3 regions of the Acidovorax sp. 107 genome follow, and region 1 is predicted to be linked to each of the others. Evidence: predicted binding sites of a transcription regulator. Region 1 holds the regulator's gene; each other region holds the start of a gene.

Evidence for each region. The regulator NrdR, encoded in region 1, represses ribonucleotide reductase genes. The targets are predictions, from matches to a motif close to CACNANATNTNGTG.
Region 2: the regulator NrdR is predicted to act here: its motif matches at 4,384-4,397, upstream of C8C99_RS15735 (ribonucleoside triphosphate reductase).
Region 3: the regulator NrdR is predicted to act here: its motif matches at 3,947-3,960, upstream of C8C99_RS00900 (ribonucleoside-diphosphate reductase subunit alpha).

What each region holds. Positions count from the first base shown of each region.
Region 1 is NZ_QBTZ01000001.1:2,507,361-2,513,345, forward strand. Features, by position in the region: gene C8C99_RS11730 (lytic transglycosylase domain-containing protein) at 49-894, shown strand; ZMP/ZTP riboswitch at 978-1,131, shown strand; gene glyA (serine hydroxymethyltransferase) at 1,167-2,411, shown strand; gene nrdR (transcriptional regulator NrdR) at 2,433-2,882, shown strand; gene C8C99_RS11745 (DMT family transporter) at 3,157-4,059, shown strand; gene C8C99_RS11750 (bifunctional UDP-sugar hydrolase/5'-nucleotidase) at 4,093-5,898, opposite strand; gene aroC (chorismate synthase) at 5,935-5,985, opposite strand, start outside.
Region 2 is NZ_QBTZ01000001.1:3,373,704-3,379,688, forward strand. Features, by position in the region: gene norR (nitric oxide reductase transcriptional regulator NorR) at 1-1,092, opposite strand, end outside; gene C8C99_RS15725 (nitric-oxide reductase large subunit) at 1,352-3,637, shown strand; gene C8C99_RS15730 (hemerythrin domain-containing protein) at 3,709-4,137, shown strand; gene C8C99_RS15735 (ribonucleoside triphosphate reductase) at 4,430-5,985, shown strand, end outside.
Region 3 is NZ_QBTZ01000001.1:198,961-204,945, reverse strand. Features, by position in the region: gene C8C99_RS00915 (nitrogen regulation protein NR(II)) at 1-1,490, shown strand, start outside; gene C8C99_RS00910 (sigma-54 dependent transcriptional regulator) at 1,502-3,061, shown strand; gene ampD (1,6-anhydro-N-acetylmuramyl-L-alanine amidase AmpD) at 3,045-3,677, shown strand; gene C8C99_RS00900 (ribonucleoside-diphosphate reductase subunit alpha) at 4,054-5,985, shown strand, end outside.

The DNA of each region.
Region 1 (5,985 bases):
CCACCGCGACTGCACCGCTTGACTGGCCCGCCTCAGAAAGGAAGAGCTATGACAGCGTCAGGAAAAATAGTCTCCGGCGTGCGAACTTTCGCGGCCGACGTGACCGAAGGTTTTCTTGAAATCACCCACAACAGCTTTGCCCTCATCGGCTTGGCCGTTGCCTTTGTCGTGATTGCGCTCACGGCACGGCCCGATCTGCGCCAAGCTGGCGAAGAGCAACTGATGAACTGGCTGCAAGCCCGCCAAGTGGAAATGCTGGGCATGCCCATCGAACCCGAAGCCAGCGAGCGCGCGACGGCTGTGAACCCCAAAGACCTGCCCAAGGAGCAGGCTGCCGTGGCCTTCTGGCTCAGCAAGAAATACCGCGTGGCTCCCGAGCCCCTGAGCGCTCTGGTGGCCGAGGCCTATGAGATTGGCACCCGGGCCAAGATCGACCCCACCCTGATCCTGGCCATCATGGCCATCGAATCCAGCTTCAACCCGTTTGCAGAAAGCGCAGTGGGCGCCCAAGGGCTGATGCAGGTGATGACCCGCGTGCACACCGACAAGTACCAGAACTTTGGCGGCCACTTTGCCGCCTTCGACCCGGTCAGCAACCTGCGGGTCGGTGTGAAAGTGCTGCAGGAATGCATCGCCCGTGCCGGCTCGCTGGAAGGTGGCCTGCGCTTTTATGTGGGCGCTGGCAACATGGCCGACGATGGCGGTTACGCCGCCAAGGTGATGGCGGAGCATTTCCGCCTGCGCCAGGTGGCGGGTGGCCGCGCAGTGCCCTTCAATCCTCCGCCCTCTTTGTCTACCCAAGCTCCGGTGCAAAGCATCCCTGCAGTGGCGCCCCGCACCACGCCTTCCGTGGGAACCAGCGACAAGGTCGCACTGTTGACGCCTGGCCTCTGAAAGGCAGGCAATCCGGCCCCCAGGCAAGGGCCATTGCGCCAAGCGGTTGGGATGCGCGCCATCGGTGCCGTGTCGGCTACACTACCGGGGTACGTGACTGGCGATAGGCGCTGCATTCAGCCACTGAATGCAGCCGCTGACGTGGAAACCAGCAAGAACCTACTTCTTGTGAACCACTGGGAAGCGTGCCGCAGGGGGCCTGCCCTATGCGTTCAGCCGTTCGCCTGGGCAGCCCTTGTTTCAAGGGACACAAGTTCATAGGACTGCCAATCATGTACGACCGCAAAATTCTTGTCGAACAAACCGACCCCGAACTGTTTGCCGCCATCCAGGCCGAGAACGCCCGCCAAGAGCACCACATCGAGCTGATCGCCAGCGAAAACTACGCCTCTCCCGCCGTGATGTGGGCGCAAGGCACCCAGCTGACCAACAAGTACGCCGAAGGCTACCCCGGCAAGCGCTATTACGGTGGTTGCGAGCATGTGGACGTGGCCGAGCAACTGGCCATCGACCGCGTCAAGCAGATCTTCGGCGCAGAAGCCGCCAACGTGCAGCCGCACTGCGGCGCATCCGCCAACGAAGCCGTGTTCCTGGCCTTCCTCAAGCCCGGCGACACGATCATGGGCATGAGCCTGGCCGAAGGTGGCCACCTGACGCACGGCATGCCGCTGAACATGTCGGGCAAGTGGTTCAACGTGGTGTCCTACGGCCTCGATGCCAACGAAGCCATCGACTACGAAGCGATGGAAAAGAAGGCCCACGAAACCAAGCCCAAGCTCATCATCGCCGGTGCCTCGGCCTACAGCCTGCACATCGACTTCGCACGCTTTGCCAAGGTGGCCAAGGACGTGGGCGCGATCTTCATGGTGGACATGGCCCACTACGCCGGCCTGATCGCCGCCGGTGTGTACCCCAACCCCGTGCCCCACGCCGACGTGGTCACCTCCACCACGCACAAGAGCCTGCGCGGCCCGCGCGGCGGCATCATCCTGATGAAGGCACAGCACGAGAAGGCCATCAACAGTGCCATCTTCCCTGGTCTGCAGGGCGGCCCGCTGATGCACGTGATCGCCGCCAAGGCCGTGGCCTTCAAGGAAGCACTGCAGCCCGAGTTCAAGACCTACCAGGAACAGGTGGCCAAGAACGCCAAGGTGGTGGCCGAGACGCTGACTGCACGCGGCCTGCGCATCGTGAGCGGTGGCACCCAAAGCCACGTGATGCTGGTGGACCTGCGCGCCAAGGGCATCACCGGCAAGGAAGCCGAGGCCGTGCTGGGCGCCGCCCACATGACCATCAACAAGAACGCGATCCCCAACGACCCTGAAAAGCCGATGGTGACCAGCGGCGTGCGCATTGGCACCCCCGCCATGACCACGCGTGGCTTCAAGGAAGAAGAAGCCCGCATCACGGCCAACCTGATCGCCGACGTGCTGGACAACCCCCGCGACGAGGCCAACATCGCCGCCGTGCGTGCCAAGGTCAACGCCCTGACCGCACGTTTCCCGGTCTACCGTTAAGCAAGCCGGTTCTCTGCGCCCATGAAGTGCCCCTTCTGCAGCCACCTCGAAACGCAAGTCGTTGAAACGCGGGTGTCTGAGGATGGGGTCTTCATCCGCCGCCGCCGCCAGTGCGGCGCGTGCGACAAGCGCTTCACCACCTACGAGCGGCCGGAAGTGAACTTTCCGGCCATCGTCAAGAAGGACGGCCGGCGCATTGAATACGACCGCAGCAAGCTGCTGGGCTCGTTCAACCTGGCATTGCGCAAGCGGCCCGTGAGCACCGACCAGATCGACAGCGCCATTGAGCGCATCGAAGAGAAACTGCTCAACCTGGGGCAGCGTGAAGTGATCTCCAGCCGCATCGGCGAGCTGGTGATGCGCGAGCTCAAGAAGCTCGACAAGGTGGCCTACATCCGCTTTGCCAGCGTGTACCGCAGCTTCGAAGACATCGACGACTTCCGTGCCATGGTTGATGAAGTGCGCAAGTAGCGCACGCACGCTGGGCCAGCCCTTGCGGTAACGCCTGCCGTTTCCTGTCCTGAGCCCCACGCGGCTACTTGGTCTGCTCGATGCAGCCCTGTAGCTACCGGCGAATTTTGCAAATTCCCGGCTTCGGCCTTGGCCCTAGAGCATGTCGCACAAGCTACTTTGCGGCTGCTATTAATTTCATAGCTACCACGATATGATGCACTAGCGCTTCAGGCAGTTTTTGCATCAAAACGGCTCTACCACACGCCTGCAAGCACCACGAAGGTGCCTGACAATGCGCGCGGTGAAAACCCGTCATTTCCTGCAGCTGGTGCTGCTGTCTGCCCTGTGGGGCGCTTCCTTTCTTTTCATTCGCGTCGCCAGTCCGGTGCTGGGCCCCAATGTGATGGCCGCGCTGCGCATTGGCCTGGCCACGCTCACGCTGATGGGCATCATGCGCTGGGCGGGTGAGCCCTGGCCCTGGCGCCACTGGCGAGAGCTGCTGGGGCTGGGCACGCTGACGGTGGCAGCGCCTTTTCTGCTGTACGCCTGGGCGGCCCTGCACCTCCCAGCGGGCTACAGCTCGCTGCTCAACACCATGGCCGTGCCGTTTGGGGTGATCGCTGCCGCATGGATGAAGGAGGACACGCTGAGCGCACGCAAATGGGCCGGCTGCCTCTGCGGCTTTGCTGGGGTGGCGCTGATCGTGCAGTTGGGTCCCGTCGAGCCCAACTCGGCCGTACTGCTCGCGGCAGGCGCGTGCGTGACCGCTGCGGCGTGCTACGGCCTGTCTCTTACCTGGATGAAGCGTGCGACGAAACGCATGTCGCCGTTGTCCATCGCAGCAGGCATCCACGCTGCGGCCCTGGTGCTGCTGCTACCTGGGGCGGCGTGGACCTTGCCCACCGCGCGCTTCACTCCAGAAGCGCTGACCGCCGTGGCCGTGATGGGCGTCGTGACCTCGGGGCTGGCGTATTGGCTCAACCTGCGGGTTCTCAAGCATGTCTCACCCGTAGCCGCCATGAGCTCCGCTTTCATGATCCCGCTGTTTGGTGTGGCCTGGGGCCATGTCTTTCTGGGTGAGGCCCTGGGGCCGGGCATGCTCTGGGGCGGCGCGCTGGTGCTGATGGCAACCGGGCTGGTCACCGGCTTCAACCCGCTGCAATGGCTGGGTGCGTTGCGCCGCACAGCCGACTAGCCTCTCCGAGCGAGGGCGCCCGGTTGGCGCGCCTCAGCGCGAGGCAGGCGCAACGCGGGTAATGCGGTTGGTAGCGGGCGGTGCCACTGGGCTCTGCAGCCGGAAGTACGCCTCCAGCGCATCCAGGTCCAGCTCGCCCACGCGCCGGTCCTGGCCTTGCGTCAGCACCGTGAAGTTGTCACCACCGCTGTCCAGAAAGCTGCTCATCACCACGCGCACTGGTTGCGCGTCGGGCAATGGCGCACCGTTCAGCACCATGTGGCTGATGCGCGCCCCGGCGGGCTGGCTCAGGTCGTACCGGTAGCTGAAGCCGCTAGACACCGACAGCACCCGGGGCCGCTGCACCGTGTTGCCGCCGCTGGCGAACTGCTGCTCCAGCACGGCGCGGATCTGCGCGCCCGTGAAGGTCTTGATCACCAGCTGGTTGCCGAAGGGCTGCACCGCATACAGCTGGCCGTAACGCACCAGCCCTTGTTCATCCGGCACCAGGTCCGCACGCAGGCCGCCAGGGTTCATGAACGACAACTGCGCGCCACCGTCTTCGGGCGCCCGCGTGGCCAACAGTTGGGCGTCTGCCACCAAATTGCCCAACACGCTCTCCAGCGCCGTGTTGGGGTGACGGCGCATAGCCCCCTGGGCTTGGCCAACCGGGCGCTGGGCCAGCGGAATGGCGGCGGCGCGGTAGGTGTCGATGATCTTCTGCACGCCAGGGTCCGCAGGGAACGTCGGCACGGCAGTGGTCAGCTGCACCAGTCCCTGGGCGCCCGTGAAGGCCTCGCCCTGCACCACTACATTGCGCGCCGTCTTACTCACCACGCGGCGGGTCTGGGTGTCTACGCGCAGCTGGATGTCGGTGAGCAGCGTGCCGTACTGGCCCGCGCTGGTCAGCAGAAAGGGCTTGGCCGGGTTCACACGGCTGTAGTCGCACACATAGGCCTGGTGCGTGTGGCCCGAGACCACCACATCGACGGCCGGGTCCAGCCGCTCCAGGATGGGCACGATATCGCCCGACAGGCCCGCGCAGCTGGTCTCCTGCACGCCCGCTGTGGTGCCACCACCTTCATGGATGGCCACCACGATCACATCGGCGCCGTGGGCCTTGAGCTGCGGAATCAGCGCATTGGCCGTGGCCGCTTCGTCCTCAAACCGCAGCCCGGCCACGCCCGACGGGCTGACCATGGTGGGTGTGGCCTGCAGCGTGAGGCCGATGAACCCCATGGTGATGGTGACACCGTCTTCGGTGAACCGCTTGAGCCCCGTGGCGGGCAGCAGGGTGCGGCCGTCCTTGCGCACCGTGTTGGCGGCCAGCAGGCCAAATCGGGCGCCCTCAAAAGGCTTGCTGATGCGGCAGGGCTCGCGCGAGGTGAATTTCTCGCAGCCGCCGTTCTGCAGCCGCAACAGTTCGCGCCAGCCCCGGTCGAACTCGTGGTTGCCGACCGCATTGAAGTCGATCTGCATGCGATTGACCGCTTCGATCGTGGGCTCGTCTAGGAACAGCGACGACACCAGCGGCGAGGCACCCACCATATCGCCCGCTGACACCACCGCATGGTGCGGCGACTGGGCCTTGAGGGCTGCCATGGCGCTGGCGAAGTAAGCCATGCCCCCGGCAGGTGCCAGCACGGGGCCTGTGGGCCCTTGCACCCGGTGCGCCATGTGGGGTGGCTCCAGGTTGCCATGCAGGTCGTTGAAGCCGATGAGGGTGATGTCGATGTGGGCCGGCGCGCTGCCCGCTGCAGGGGCGGTGGGCGCCATGCTGCTGCAGCCAGCCAGCCACAGCGGCACCGCCAAGGCGGCCAACGCCCGGCGACGGAAGGCCCGGAACAAGCGGTTGCTCATACAGAGGGACCGCCCCTGGGACGGTGGGAGTTGGTGTTACAGAAACGAGGCCTGGATCGGCGGCACGGGCGGCACCACATCGCCGCA
Region 2 (5,985 bases), 870 kb from region 1:
CCGTTCACGCAGCGGCGGGATGGGCACGGGATACACCGACAGCCTGTGGTACAGGTCGGCGCGAAACGCGCCGTCGCGCACCTGCTCGCGCAGGTTGCGGTTGGTGGCGGCGATCACGCGCACGTCCACGCGGCGCGGGCGGTCGGCGCCCAGGCGCTGGATCTCGCCGTTCTGCAATGTGCGCAGCAGCTTGGCCTGCACGGCCAGCGGCAGCTCGCCCACTTCGTCGAGAAACAGTGTGCCGCCCTCGGCAGCCTCGAAGCGCCCGGGCCGGTCGGTCACCGCGCCGGAGAACGCGCCACGCACATGGCCGAAGAGTTCGCTCTCGGCCAGCGATTCGGGCAGCGCCGCGCAGTTCACGTGCACCAGCGGCTTGGTGCGGCGCGTGGACTGGCGGTGCAGCAGGCGCGCGAGCAGCTCCTTGCCCACACCGGTTTCGCCCAGCAGCAACACGGGCAAGTCCGAGCCGGCCACCACCTCCAGCTCGTGCAGCAGGCGCAACAGGGGCTCGCTCTGGCCGACGATCTCCATGTCGCCATCGCCCGCGCGGGTGGCGCGCTCATCGTCGGCGCTGCGCGTGTGGGGGGCGCTGCGCAGTGCCTGCACTTCGCGCTCCAGCCGCGAGATGCGCACGGCCGCCTCCACCAGCACCTTGCAGTCGGCCAGCGCGGCGCGTGCGGCTTCGCCAAAGGTGCCGGTCTGCAGGGCGTCGAGCGTGAGCACGCCCCAGGGCTGGCCATCCACCTGCAGGCCCATGCCCATGCAGTCGTGCACCGGCAGGGGCTCGCCCACCAGGGTGTCGAGCAAGCCGTCATAGGGGTCGGGCAGGCTGCTGTCGTGGTCAAAACAAGTCACCTCGCGCCGCGCCAGGATGGCCGCGAGCCGGGGGTGCTGGCTGACCGCAAAGCGCCGGCCCAGCGCCTCGCGCACCAGGCCGTCCACGGCCAGCGGGCGCAGGTGCTCTTCTTCCAGTTGCAGCAGCGCCACGGCCCCGCAGTGGAACCGGCTGCGCAGGTGGGCGACCAGCCGCTGCAGGCGCACGGCCTGGGGGAGGTCGGTGGCCAGGTCGGCCAGCAGCGGGCTATGGTCCATGGTGATATTTACCTTTGATGGGTGAATTAAACCCTATTTGCAAATGGTGAAAAAAACCATGACCGCTGTAAGTGGTTGATTTGATGGGCTTGTGGCCCTGGCCTGGCGCTTGCAATGTAGGTCGCGACACCGACTCACTCGTTCAGAAAAGCCATGACCACAAGACCCCGACCCCCGGCGGCCCCCTGCGCGGCCCGCCGTGCTGCCAGCGTGCGCTGGCGCCGTCCCGTTGTTGTTCAGTTCCAGCAGGAGGCCCGCCATGGGTAACTATCGCAAGCTCTGGTTCACGCTGATCGGCGTGCTTATCGTCACCTTCAGCCTGCTGGGCTACTACGGCGCGGAGGTCTACCGCACCGCGCCGCCCATCCCGGCCAAGATCGCCACGGCGGGGGGCGAGGTTCTCTATACCCACGACAGCATTCTCGACGGCCAGACCGCCTGGCAGTCGGTGGGGGGCATGCAGCTGGGCTCCATCTGGGGCCATGGCGCCTACCAGGCGCCCGACTGGACGGCCGACTGGCTGCACCGCGAGCTGACCAACTGGCTCGACGTTGCGGCAGAGCGCGCGCACGGCAAGCCTTTTGCAGACATCGACACCGCTGCCCAGGCCGTGCTGCGCGACCGCATGAAGACCGAGTACCGCACCAACACCTTCAACCCCGATACGGGCGTGGCCACGGTGTCTTCGACACGGGCCGACGCGATCGCCATGACGGCGCTGTACTACGATCAGCTCTTCAGCGACGCGCCCGCACTGCACAAGTCGCGTGAGCATTTCGCGATGAAGGAAAACACCCTGCCCAGCGCCGAGCGGCGCGCGCAGATGATGGGTTTCTTTTTCTGGACGGCCTGGGCTGCCGCGACAGAGCGCCCCGGCAGCGTCGCCACCTATACCAACAACTGGCCACACGAGCCACTCATCGGCAACAAGCCCACCGCAGAGAACATGGTGTGGTCGGTGATGAGCGTGGTCGTGATGATGGCGGGTGTGGGCTTCCTCGTCTGGGGCTGGTCCTTCCTGCGTAAGCACGACGAAGTGGAGCCCACGCCCCCCCAGCATGACCCGCTTGCACGCGTGCCGCTCACGCCCTCGCAGCGCGCTTTGGGCAAGTACCTGTTCCTCATCGTCGCGCTGTTCAGCTTCCAGGTGCTGCTGGGCGGTTTCACCGCGCACTACACGGTGGAGGGCCAGCAGTTCTATGGCATCAACGTGTCGCAGTGGTTCCCGTATTCGCTGGTGCGTACCTGGCACATCCAGAGCGCGCTGTTCTGGATCGCCACGGGCTTTCTGGCTGCAGGCCTGTTCCTCGCGCCCCTCATCAATGGCGGCAAGGACCCGGCTTATCAGAAGCTGGGCGTGGACATCCTGTTTTGGGCGCTGGTCGTGGTGGTCGTGGGCTCGTTCGTGGGCAACTACCTGGCCATCGCGCAGATCATGCCGCCCGAGTGGAATTTCTGGCTGGGCCACCAAGGCTATGAATACGTGGACCTGGGCCGCCTGTGGCAGATCGGCAAGTTCATCGGCATCGCCTTCTGGCTGGTGCTGATGCTGCGCGGCATTGTGCCGGCGCTGCGCACACCCGGCGGCGACAAGAATCTGCTGGCGCTGCTGACTGCGTCGGTGGTGGCCATTGGTCTGTTTTACGGCGCGGGCTTCTTCTACGGCGAGCGCACCCACCTGTCGGTGATGGAGTACTGGCGCTGGTGGGTGGTGCACCTGTGGGTCGAGGGCTTCTTCGAAGTCTTTGCCACCACGGCGCTGGCCTTCATCTTCTCGACCCTGGGTCTGGTGTCGGTGCGCATGGCCACCACGGCCAGCCTGGCATCGGCCTCGCTGTTCATGCTGGGCGGCGTGCCCGGCACCTTCCACCACCTGTACTTTGCAGGCACCACCACGCCCGTGATGGCGGTGGGCGCGGCCTTCAGCGCACTCGAAGTCGTGCCCTTGGTGGTGCTGGGCCACGAGGCCTGGGAACACTGGCGTCTGCAGCACCGCGCGCCCTGGATGGCCCGCTTGCGCTGGCCGCTGATGTGCTTCGTGGCCGTGGCCTTCTGGAACATGCTGGGCGCGGGCGTCTTCGGCTTCATGATCAACCCGCCCATCTCGCTGTACTACGTGCAGGGCCTGAACACCACGCCGGTGCACGCCCATGCCGCGCTGTTCGGGGTGTACGGCTTCCTGGCGCTTGGCTTCACGCTGCTGGTGCTGCGCTACATCCGGCCGCAGCTGGTGTTCAGCGAGCGGCTCATGAAGACGGGCTTCTGGTGGCTCAACGCCGGCCTGGTGCTGATGATTGCCACCAGCCTGCTGCCCATCGCGCTGTTCCAGTTCCACGCCAGCGTGAGCGAAGGCCTGTGGTACGCCCGGGGCGAGGAATTCATGCAGCAGCCTTTCATCCAGACATTGCGCTGGGTGCGCACCTTCGGCGACGTGGTCTTTATCGTTGGCGCGCTGGCCATGGCCTGGCAGGTGGTCAGCGGCGTGTTTGGTTCGCGTGCCCCGGCTGCATCGGCAGGGGTTTATCTGGCGGAGTCCCGCCGCTGATCCGCGCCGCACTGCCGCCACCACCCCCCCGCGGCAGCGCTGGCTATCCATCGATCCCACAAGGAGTGAACATGAACCTCGACAAATTCAAGCACCAGCACACCGACATCCTGCGCAGCATCGCGACGCTGCGTGCCCTGGCACAGGCGGGCGTGGAAGCCAATGCCAGCGCCATTGCGCAGGGCATCGTGGCGATGAGCGGCACCATCAAGCTGCACCTGGCGGTGGAAGACCAGGTGCTGTACCCCGCGCTGCAGCGCGGTGGCAACCCCGAACTGGCCCGTCTGGGCCGCCAGTACCAGAGCGAAATGGCCTCGATTGCCAGCGCCTACGACGCCTTTGCGCGGCGCTGGAATACGGCCGAGAACGTGCGGCGCGATGCCCAGGGCTTTCGCAACGAGGCCAACGTGGTGTTGCGCCGCGTGTTCGAGCGCATGCAGCGCGAGGACCATGACTTCTATCCCCGCATCGAAGAGGAAGAAACCGCCGGCTGCCATTGAGCGAGAGCGCAGCCCGTCCGCAGCGCAGCAGCCCCGCAGCCCCATCACAGCAACCCGCCTTTTCACCGCGCGCTGCGACCACCCACTCCTCGTGCGCCAGCGTGTCACCGCACGCTCCCCCATCCATCGGTAGGGCCTGACGGCACCTCCCTTTTGCCGGCCTTTGTGCCGGCTTTTTTTTACCCCTGCTTACCGCTGCGTTTGTGCTGGGTCAAACTACCTATAGTGTCTGGTGGGTATCGTAGACACCATAGGTAGTGTTTTTAATCCATTCCACTGATTGGTCGAACCCATGGTGCCCACCCTTGTCACCCTGCTCCGCGATGTTGTGCAGCGCAGCGGTCAGCGCGTTCCTTTTGACGCCGAACGCATCCGCGCTGCACTGGTCAGCGCCGGGCAGGCCTCGGGGGAATACGGCGATGAGGAAGCCGCGCTGCTCACCGCCCAGGTCACCAAGGTGCTGATCCACCGCTTTCATGGCGAGGCGCCTACGGTCGAGCAGATCCAGGACGTGGCCGAGCAGACATTGATCGCCGCCAACCACCTGGCTACGGCCCGCGCCTACATCGTCTACCGCGAGCAGCACGCCACGCTGCGTGCCGACAAGCAGACCTTGGTGGATGTGGAAAGCTCCATCAACGAATACCTCACGCGTGCTGACTGGCGTGTGAACGCCAACGCCAACCAGGGCTACTCCCTGGGCGGCCTCATCCTCAATGTGGCGGGCAAGGTCACGGCCAACTATTGGCTCTCGCACGTGTACACGCCCGAGATCGGCAAGGCGCACCGCAGCGGCGATATGCACATCCATGACCTCGACATGCTCAGCGGCTACTGCGCAGGCTGGTCGCTGCGCACCTTGCTCAATGAAGGGCTCAATGGCGTGCCCGGCAAGGTCGAAGCCGGGCCGCCCAAGCACATGAGCTCGGCTGTGGGACAGATCGTGAACTTTCTGGGCACGCTGCAAAACGAGTGGGCGGGTGCGCAGGCGTTCTCGTCGTTCGACACCTACATGGCGCCGTTCGTGCGCGTGGATGCGATGGACTACGCCGCCGTGCGCCAATGCATCCAGGAGCTTGTCTACAACCTCAACGTGCCCTCGCGCTGGGGCACGCAGACACCGTTCACCAACCTCACCTTCGACTGGACCTGCCCCGAGGATCTGCGCGAGCAGGTGCCCGTGATCGCAGGCCAAGAGATGCCGTTCGCGTATGGCGACCTACAAGAGGAGATGGACCTCATCAACCGCGCCTACATCGACGTCATGACCACAGGCGACGCCAAGGGCCGCGTGTTCACCTTCCCCATCCCAACGTACAACATCACCAAAGACTTCCCGTGGGAGAGCGAGAACGCACAGCTGCTGTTTGACATGACGGCCAAGTACGGCCTGCCGTACTTCCAGAACTTCATCAACTCGGAGCTGGAGCCGAACATGGTGCGGTCCATGTGCTGCCGTTTGCAGCTCGACTTGCGCGAATTGCTCAAGCGCGGCAACGGCCTGTTCGGCAGTGCGGAGCAGACGGGCAGCCTGGGCGTGGTGACGATCAACTGCGCTCGCCTGGGCTACCTGCATGCGGGCGACGAAGCGGGTCTGTTCGCCGCGCTCGACCGCCTGATGGAGCTGGGCAAGCAAAGCCTGGAAACCAAGCGCAAGCTCATCCAGCGGCTCATGGACCAGGGCCTGTTCCCCTACACCAAGCGCTACCTGGGCACGCTGCGCAACCACTTCAGCACACTGGGCGTGAACGGCATCAACGAGATGGTGCGCAACTTCACGCACGACCAGCACGACATCACCAGCGACTGGGGCCACCAGTTTGCGGTGCGCCTGCTCGACCATGTGCG
Region 3 (5,985 bases), 2.3 Mb from region 1:
GCCGTGGCCCGCCCTCGCCCGGCGCCGGACCGCAGTGGCTGCCCTCCATCGGCGTGGACCTGGCTGCCATCACCGCGCTGCAGTTGCTGCATGCGGGCACCATGAACTACACGCCCCTGTTCGGCCTGCCCATCCTGATCGCAGCGGTCATGGGCACGCTGACCCTGGCCCTGGGCACCACCGCCGCAGTCACCCTGCTGCTGCTGGGCTGGGCCTGGTGGGTGGGCCAGTACAGCACGGGAGATGAAGGGCAGCGCTACCTGCAAAGTGCACTGACCGGCACTGGTTACTTCATCGTGAGCTACCTGGTGCATCAGCTGGCGACCCGCCTGGCGCGCGAGCAAGAGGTGGCACAACAAAGCCAGGTAGCGGCCCGCGTGCAGACCCAGGTCAGTGCACTGGTCATCCAGAACCTGACCGATGGTGTGCTGGTGGTGGACGAAAGCGATGTGGTGCGCATTGCCAACCCGGCTGGAATGCAGCTGCTGGGGGGCATGGCGCTGACCGAGTTGCCGTTTGCCTTGACGTCCACCGCGGCGTGGCACCCGCTGGTGATCCTGGCGCGGCGTACCTTCCGGCACGAGCAGCCCCAGACGGCCGACGTCGATCTGCTGCACGAAGGCCAGAGCCCCACCGGACTGCATGTACGCACCTGGCTCACATCGTCCCGTAACGCAGCGTTGCAAACGCGCTCCGAGCGGCTGTGCGTGATGTTCTTGCACGACCTGCGGGAGATGGAAGCGCGGCTACGCACCGAAAAACTCGCGGCCATGGGCCGCATGTCTGCCGCCGTGGCCCACGAGATCCGCAACCCGCTGGCGGCCATCGTCCAGGCCAATGCCCTGCTGGAAGAAGACCTGCACGACCCGGCACAAAAGCGCCTCGCGCACATGGTGCAGCAGAACGCCGACCGCCTGGCCCGCATCGCCGAAGAGGTGCTGGACATTGCGCGCGTGCAGCACCAGATCAGCCATGCCCCTGCCTCGACCGTGACGCTGGATGAGACGGTCGCGCAGATCTGGAACGACTGGCAGGCTCAGGACCCAGCCCGGCGGCGCGCCGTGGTCTCTCTGGAAACAGGTGTCATCCAGGTGGAGTTTGACCCCGAGCATCTGCGTCGCGTTCTGGTCAACCTGCTGGACAACGCCCTGCGCTACATGGGCCCGGAGCCCGACTCACTGTCGGTGACCACGCGCAACACGCCCACTGGCCAGGTCAGCCTGCAGGTGTGGAGCGACGGAGCGCCCATGGACAAATCCGTGGAGCGGCATCTGTTCGAGCCTTTCTTCTCGTCCGAGAGCCGCTCCAGCGGTCTGGGCCTCTATATTTGTCGGGAGCTGTGCCAGCGACATGGCGCCTCCATCAGCTACCAGCGCCTGAGCCGCCCCACTGCACGCGGCGATGTCGGCGGCAATGCCTTCACTGTGGGCTTCCGCCGCACGACCCGCCCCGCCGACACTGCCACCTTGTTCGACACCATTGTGGTCTGACTGCCACTTCCATGAACGCCCCTGCCGCCTCCATCCTTGTCGTAGACGACGAACCCGATCTGCGCACCCTGTACGAGCTCACCCTGCTGCGCGAGGGATACCGCGTGGAGACCGCATCCAGCGTGCAGGAGGCCCGCGAGCATCTCAAGGCCCACCGTTTTGACGCTGTGATCACCGACATGCGGCTGCCGGATGGGTTTGGCATGGAGCTGCTGCAGGACCTGCGCGACCAGCAGCGCCGCGAACGCTGCGTGGTCATGACCGCCTACGGCTCGGCAGAAAACGCGGTCGAGGCCCTGCGTGCGGGGGCGTTCGACTACCTCACCAAACCTGTGGACCTCAAGCAGTTCCGCTCGGTCGTGGCCTCGGCCATCCAGGGCACGGGCGGCGTTCCTGCGCCCCGCGCCGCACGCAGCAACGGGTCAAGCCGCTCGGCCAACCCGGCGCTGGGCGCCGAGTCCAGCAGCGCAAGTACCGCCCTGGACCGCCTGGTGGGCGAGTCCGAAGCCATCCGCAACGTCAAGCAGCGCGTGGCCAAGGTGTCCCGCGGCATGGCGCCCGTGCTCATCCATGGCGAGTCGGGCACCGGCAAGGAGCTGGTGGCCCAAGCCCTGCATGCAAGCAGCCAACGCGCCGACGGCCCCCTGGTCGCCGTGAACTGCGGGGCCATCCCCGAGAACCTGCTGGAAGCCGAATTCTTTGGCGCCCGCAAGGGCTCCTACACCGGTGCGTCGCAAGACCGCGACGGCTATTTTCAGGCCGCGCGGGGGGGCACGCTGTTCCTCGACGAAATCGGCGACCTGCCGCTGGCCATGCAATCCAAGTTGCTGCGCGCCATCCAGGAGCGCAGCGTGCGGCCGCTGGGCTCCACCCAGGAAGAGACCGTGGACGTGCGCATCGTGAGCGCCACCCACCGCGACCTGGCGGCCGATGTGCAGGCGGGCCGGTTCCGCCAGGACTTGTATTACCGGCTCAATGTGATCGAGATCGTGATCCCCCCGCTGCGCGAGCGCCGCGAGGACCTGCCCGCCCTGTGTGCCGCGCTGCTCACCCGCATTGCGGGCGAGTCGGGCATGCCGGTACCTCAGCTCACCGACCGGGCACTGAACGCCATCGCCGCCCACCCCCTGACCGGCAATGTTCGCGAGCTGGAAAACCTCTTGCACCGCGCAGTGGCGCTGAGCGACGGCGACGAGCTGCATGTGGACGAGCCCACAAACGGCGCGGCAGAGACACTCACGACACGCCCTGCCCCGCCAGCACCTGCGCACGAAGGATCGGTCAGCACCGCCCCCACCTCATCGGGGATCTATGCATCGACTTCTGCTGACACGGGCCAGGGCCCACAGCTTCTGGCCAGCGGATGCACGGTGCCGCTGCCCAGCGACTTGCAGGCCTGGCTGGACCAGCAGGAGCGCGAGATCCTGATCCGCGCACTGAAGGAAGCAGGCTTCAACCGCACCGCCACGGCCGCACGCCTGGGCATCAGCCTGCGCCAGATTCGCTACCGCATCGCCCGTCTGAACATCACCGTGCCCAATGACCAGGACCCGCATGACGACTTGGGATGAGGCTACATCCTCGGCCGCCTCGCCCCCATGGGAGGGCGGTTGGCACCGGGCAGCCCGAGAGCTGGTGTCGCCCAACCACGGGCCGCGCCCGGTACCCGCCTCGCAGGTGGATCTGATCGTGGTGCATTCCATCAGCCTGCCTCCAGGCGAATATGGAGGTGGGGCCGTGCAGCAGCTGTTCACCAACACCCTGGACTGGGACGCCCACCCTTATTACCAAGGCATTCGCGGACTGCAGGTGTCCACGCATTTTTTCATCGAGCGCACCGGAGCGCTGTGGCAGTTTGTGGATTGCGACCTGCGCGCCTGGCATGCCGGGCAATCGTTCTACCGGGGTCGGAGCCAGTGCAACGACGACTCCATCGGCATCGAACTGGAGGGCCTGGAGGGTCTGCACTTCGAGCCCGCGCAGTACGAAACGCTGGCCAGGGTCTGCCAGGACGTTGCGCTGCGCTACCCCATCGAGCACATCGCAGGGCATGAGCACATTGCGCCCGGGCGCAAACAAGACCCCGGCCCGGGGTTTGACTGGCCGAGGCTTCAAGGGGTATTGAGCTGGCCTGTACAGCGATTCCCGCAAGGCATACGGACGAGCCTGTCGCAGCTGCCTCGCTGACGCTGCGTTTCACTGTCGCACGGGCGCATCAACGCACATTTTTCTTTGTGCGTTTGCACATCTTTTGTCATCCAAGCGCCACGCGGCCTGGCGCAGGAAATCCGTCGCCAACGTGCGCCGTTGCGCGGGTTTTCACCCCATGCGTCGCATCCACAGGGGCTGGCCGCCGACCTCAGCGGCCGCAGCACCGGGACCGGGAACACGCTGTTTCGGTTTTGGGGGCTTATTCAGGCGGTACACTACCGGTAGTGTCTTGAACCACCAGGACACACCATATATAGTGTGCGCCAGACTGAAGTCCGGCGCAGCACCCACACACTGCGGCGGCACTCCACGCCGCACGCCCACCCCAGACAGCCCACAGAAGAGGACACCCATGCAAGCTGCTTTGAACACGCCTTCCACTGCCCCTGCCGTTGCCACCGATGCCACAGCATCCCAGGCAACGCCTGCGGCCACGGCCTCCAACACGTTTGCGCACTATCAGATCATCCGCCGCAACGGCGCCGTAGTGCCGTTCGAACCGCAAAAGATCGCGGTGGCCATGATGAAGGCCTTCTTGGCAGTCCATGGCACGCAAGGCGCGGCATCGGCCAGCGTGCGCGAAGTAGTGGACACGCTGACCCACAACGTCGTGCGCGCCCTGATGCGCTCGCGTCCTGGCGGTGGTACGTTTCACATTGAAGACGTGCAAGATCAGGTCGAACTGGGTCTGATGCGTGGCGGCCACCACGAAATCGCCCGCGCCTACGTGCTGTACCGCGAGCGCCGCACGCAAGAGCGCGCCCACCACCAGGAACAGCTCGCGCCCGCCACCCCGGTGATGCACATGATCGACAACGGCCAACGCGTGCAGCTGGACATCCTGCGGCTGCACGCGTTGATCGAATCGGCCTGCGCCAACCTGGGCGCCGACATCCAGGCAGCACCGATCGTCGCTGAGACCATGCGCAACCTGTATGACGGCGTTCCCATGGACGAGGTCTACAAGGCGTCCATTCTGGCCGCCCGCACCCTGATCGAAAAAGATCCCGACTACACCTACGCCACGGCCCGCCTGCTGCTGCACACCATCGTGCGCGAGGTGCTGGGGCGTGACGTGACGCAAAGCGACATGGGCCAGGCCTATAAGGACTATTTCCCTACCTTCATTCAGAAGGGGGTGGACAACGAGCTGCTGGACGAGCGCCTGCTCAAACAATATGACCTGAACCGCCTGGGCGCTGCGCTTAAAGCCGAGCGCGATCTGCAGTTCGACTACCTCGGCCTGCAGACGCTATACGACCGCTATTTCCTGCACGTCAAGAAGACCCGCATCGAACTGCCGCAAGCCTTCTTCATGCGCGTGGCCATGGGCCTGGCACTGAACGAAACCGACCGCGAAGCCCGCGCCATTGAGTTCTATGAAGTGCTCTCGTCGTTCGACTTCATGTCGTCCACCCCCACGCTGTTCAACAGCGGCACGCTGCGCTCGCAGCTGTCCTCATGCTACCTGACCACCGTGCCAGACGATCTGGACGGCATTTACGAGTCGATCAAGGAAAACGCCCTGCTGTCGAAGTTTGCCGGTGGCCTGGGCAATGACTGGACCCGCGTGCGTGCACTAGGCAGCCACATCAAGGGCACCAACGGCGAATCACAAGGCGTGGTGCCGTTCCTGAAGGTGGTGAACGACACCGCCGTAGCGGTGAACCAGGGCGGCAAGCGCAAGGGCGCTGTCTGCACGTACCTGGAAACGTGGCACCTGGACATCGAAGAGTTCCTGGAACTGCGCAAGAACACCGGCGACGACCGCCGCCGCACGCACGACATGAACACGGCCAACTGGATCCCCGACCTGTTCATGCGCCGCGTGATGGAAAAGGGCACCTGGACCCTGTTCTCGCCTTCCAACGTGCCTGACCTGCACGATCTGTTCGGCGCCGACTTCGAAAAGGCCTACGTCGCCTACGAAGAAAAGGCGGCGCGTGGCGAGATCAAGCCCTCCAAGACCGTGCAGGCCACCGACCTGTGGCGCAAGATGCTGACCATGCTGTTCGAGACGGGCCATCCCTGGATCACCTTCAAGGATGCCTGCAACGTGCGCTCGCCCCAGCAGCATGCTGGCGTGGTGCACTCGTCCAACCTGTGCACCGAGATCACTCTCAACACCAGCGACACCGAAACTGCCGTTTGCAACCTGGGCTCCGTCAACCTGCTGCAGCACATCAAGAACGGCCAGATCGACCACGACAAGCTCAAGAAGACCATCACGGTTGCCATGCGCATGCTCGACAACGTGATCGACATCAACTATTACGCCGTCAAG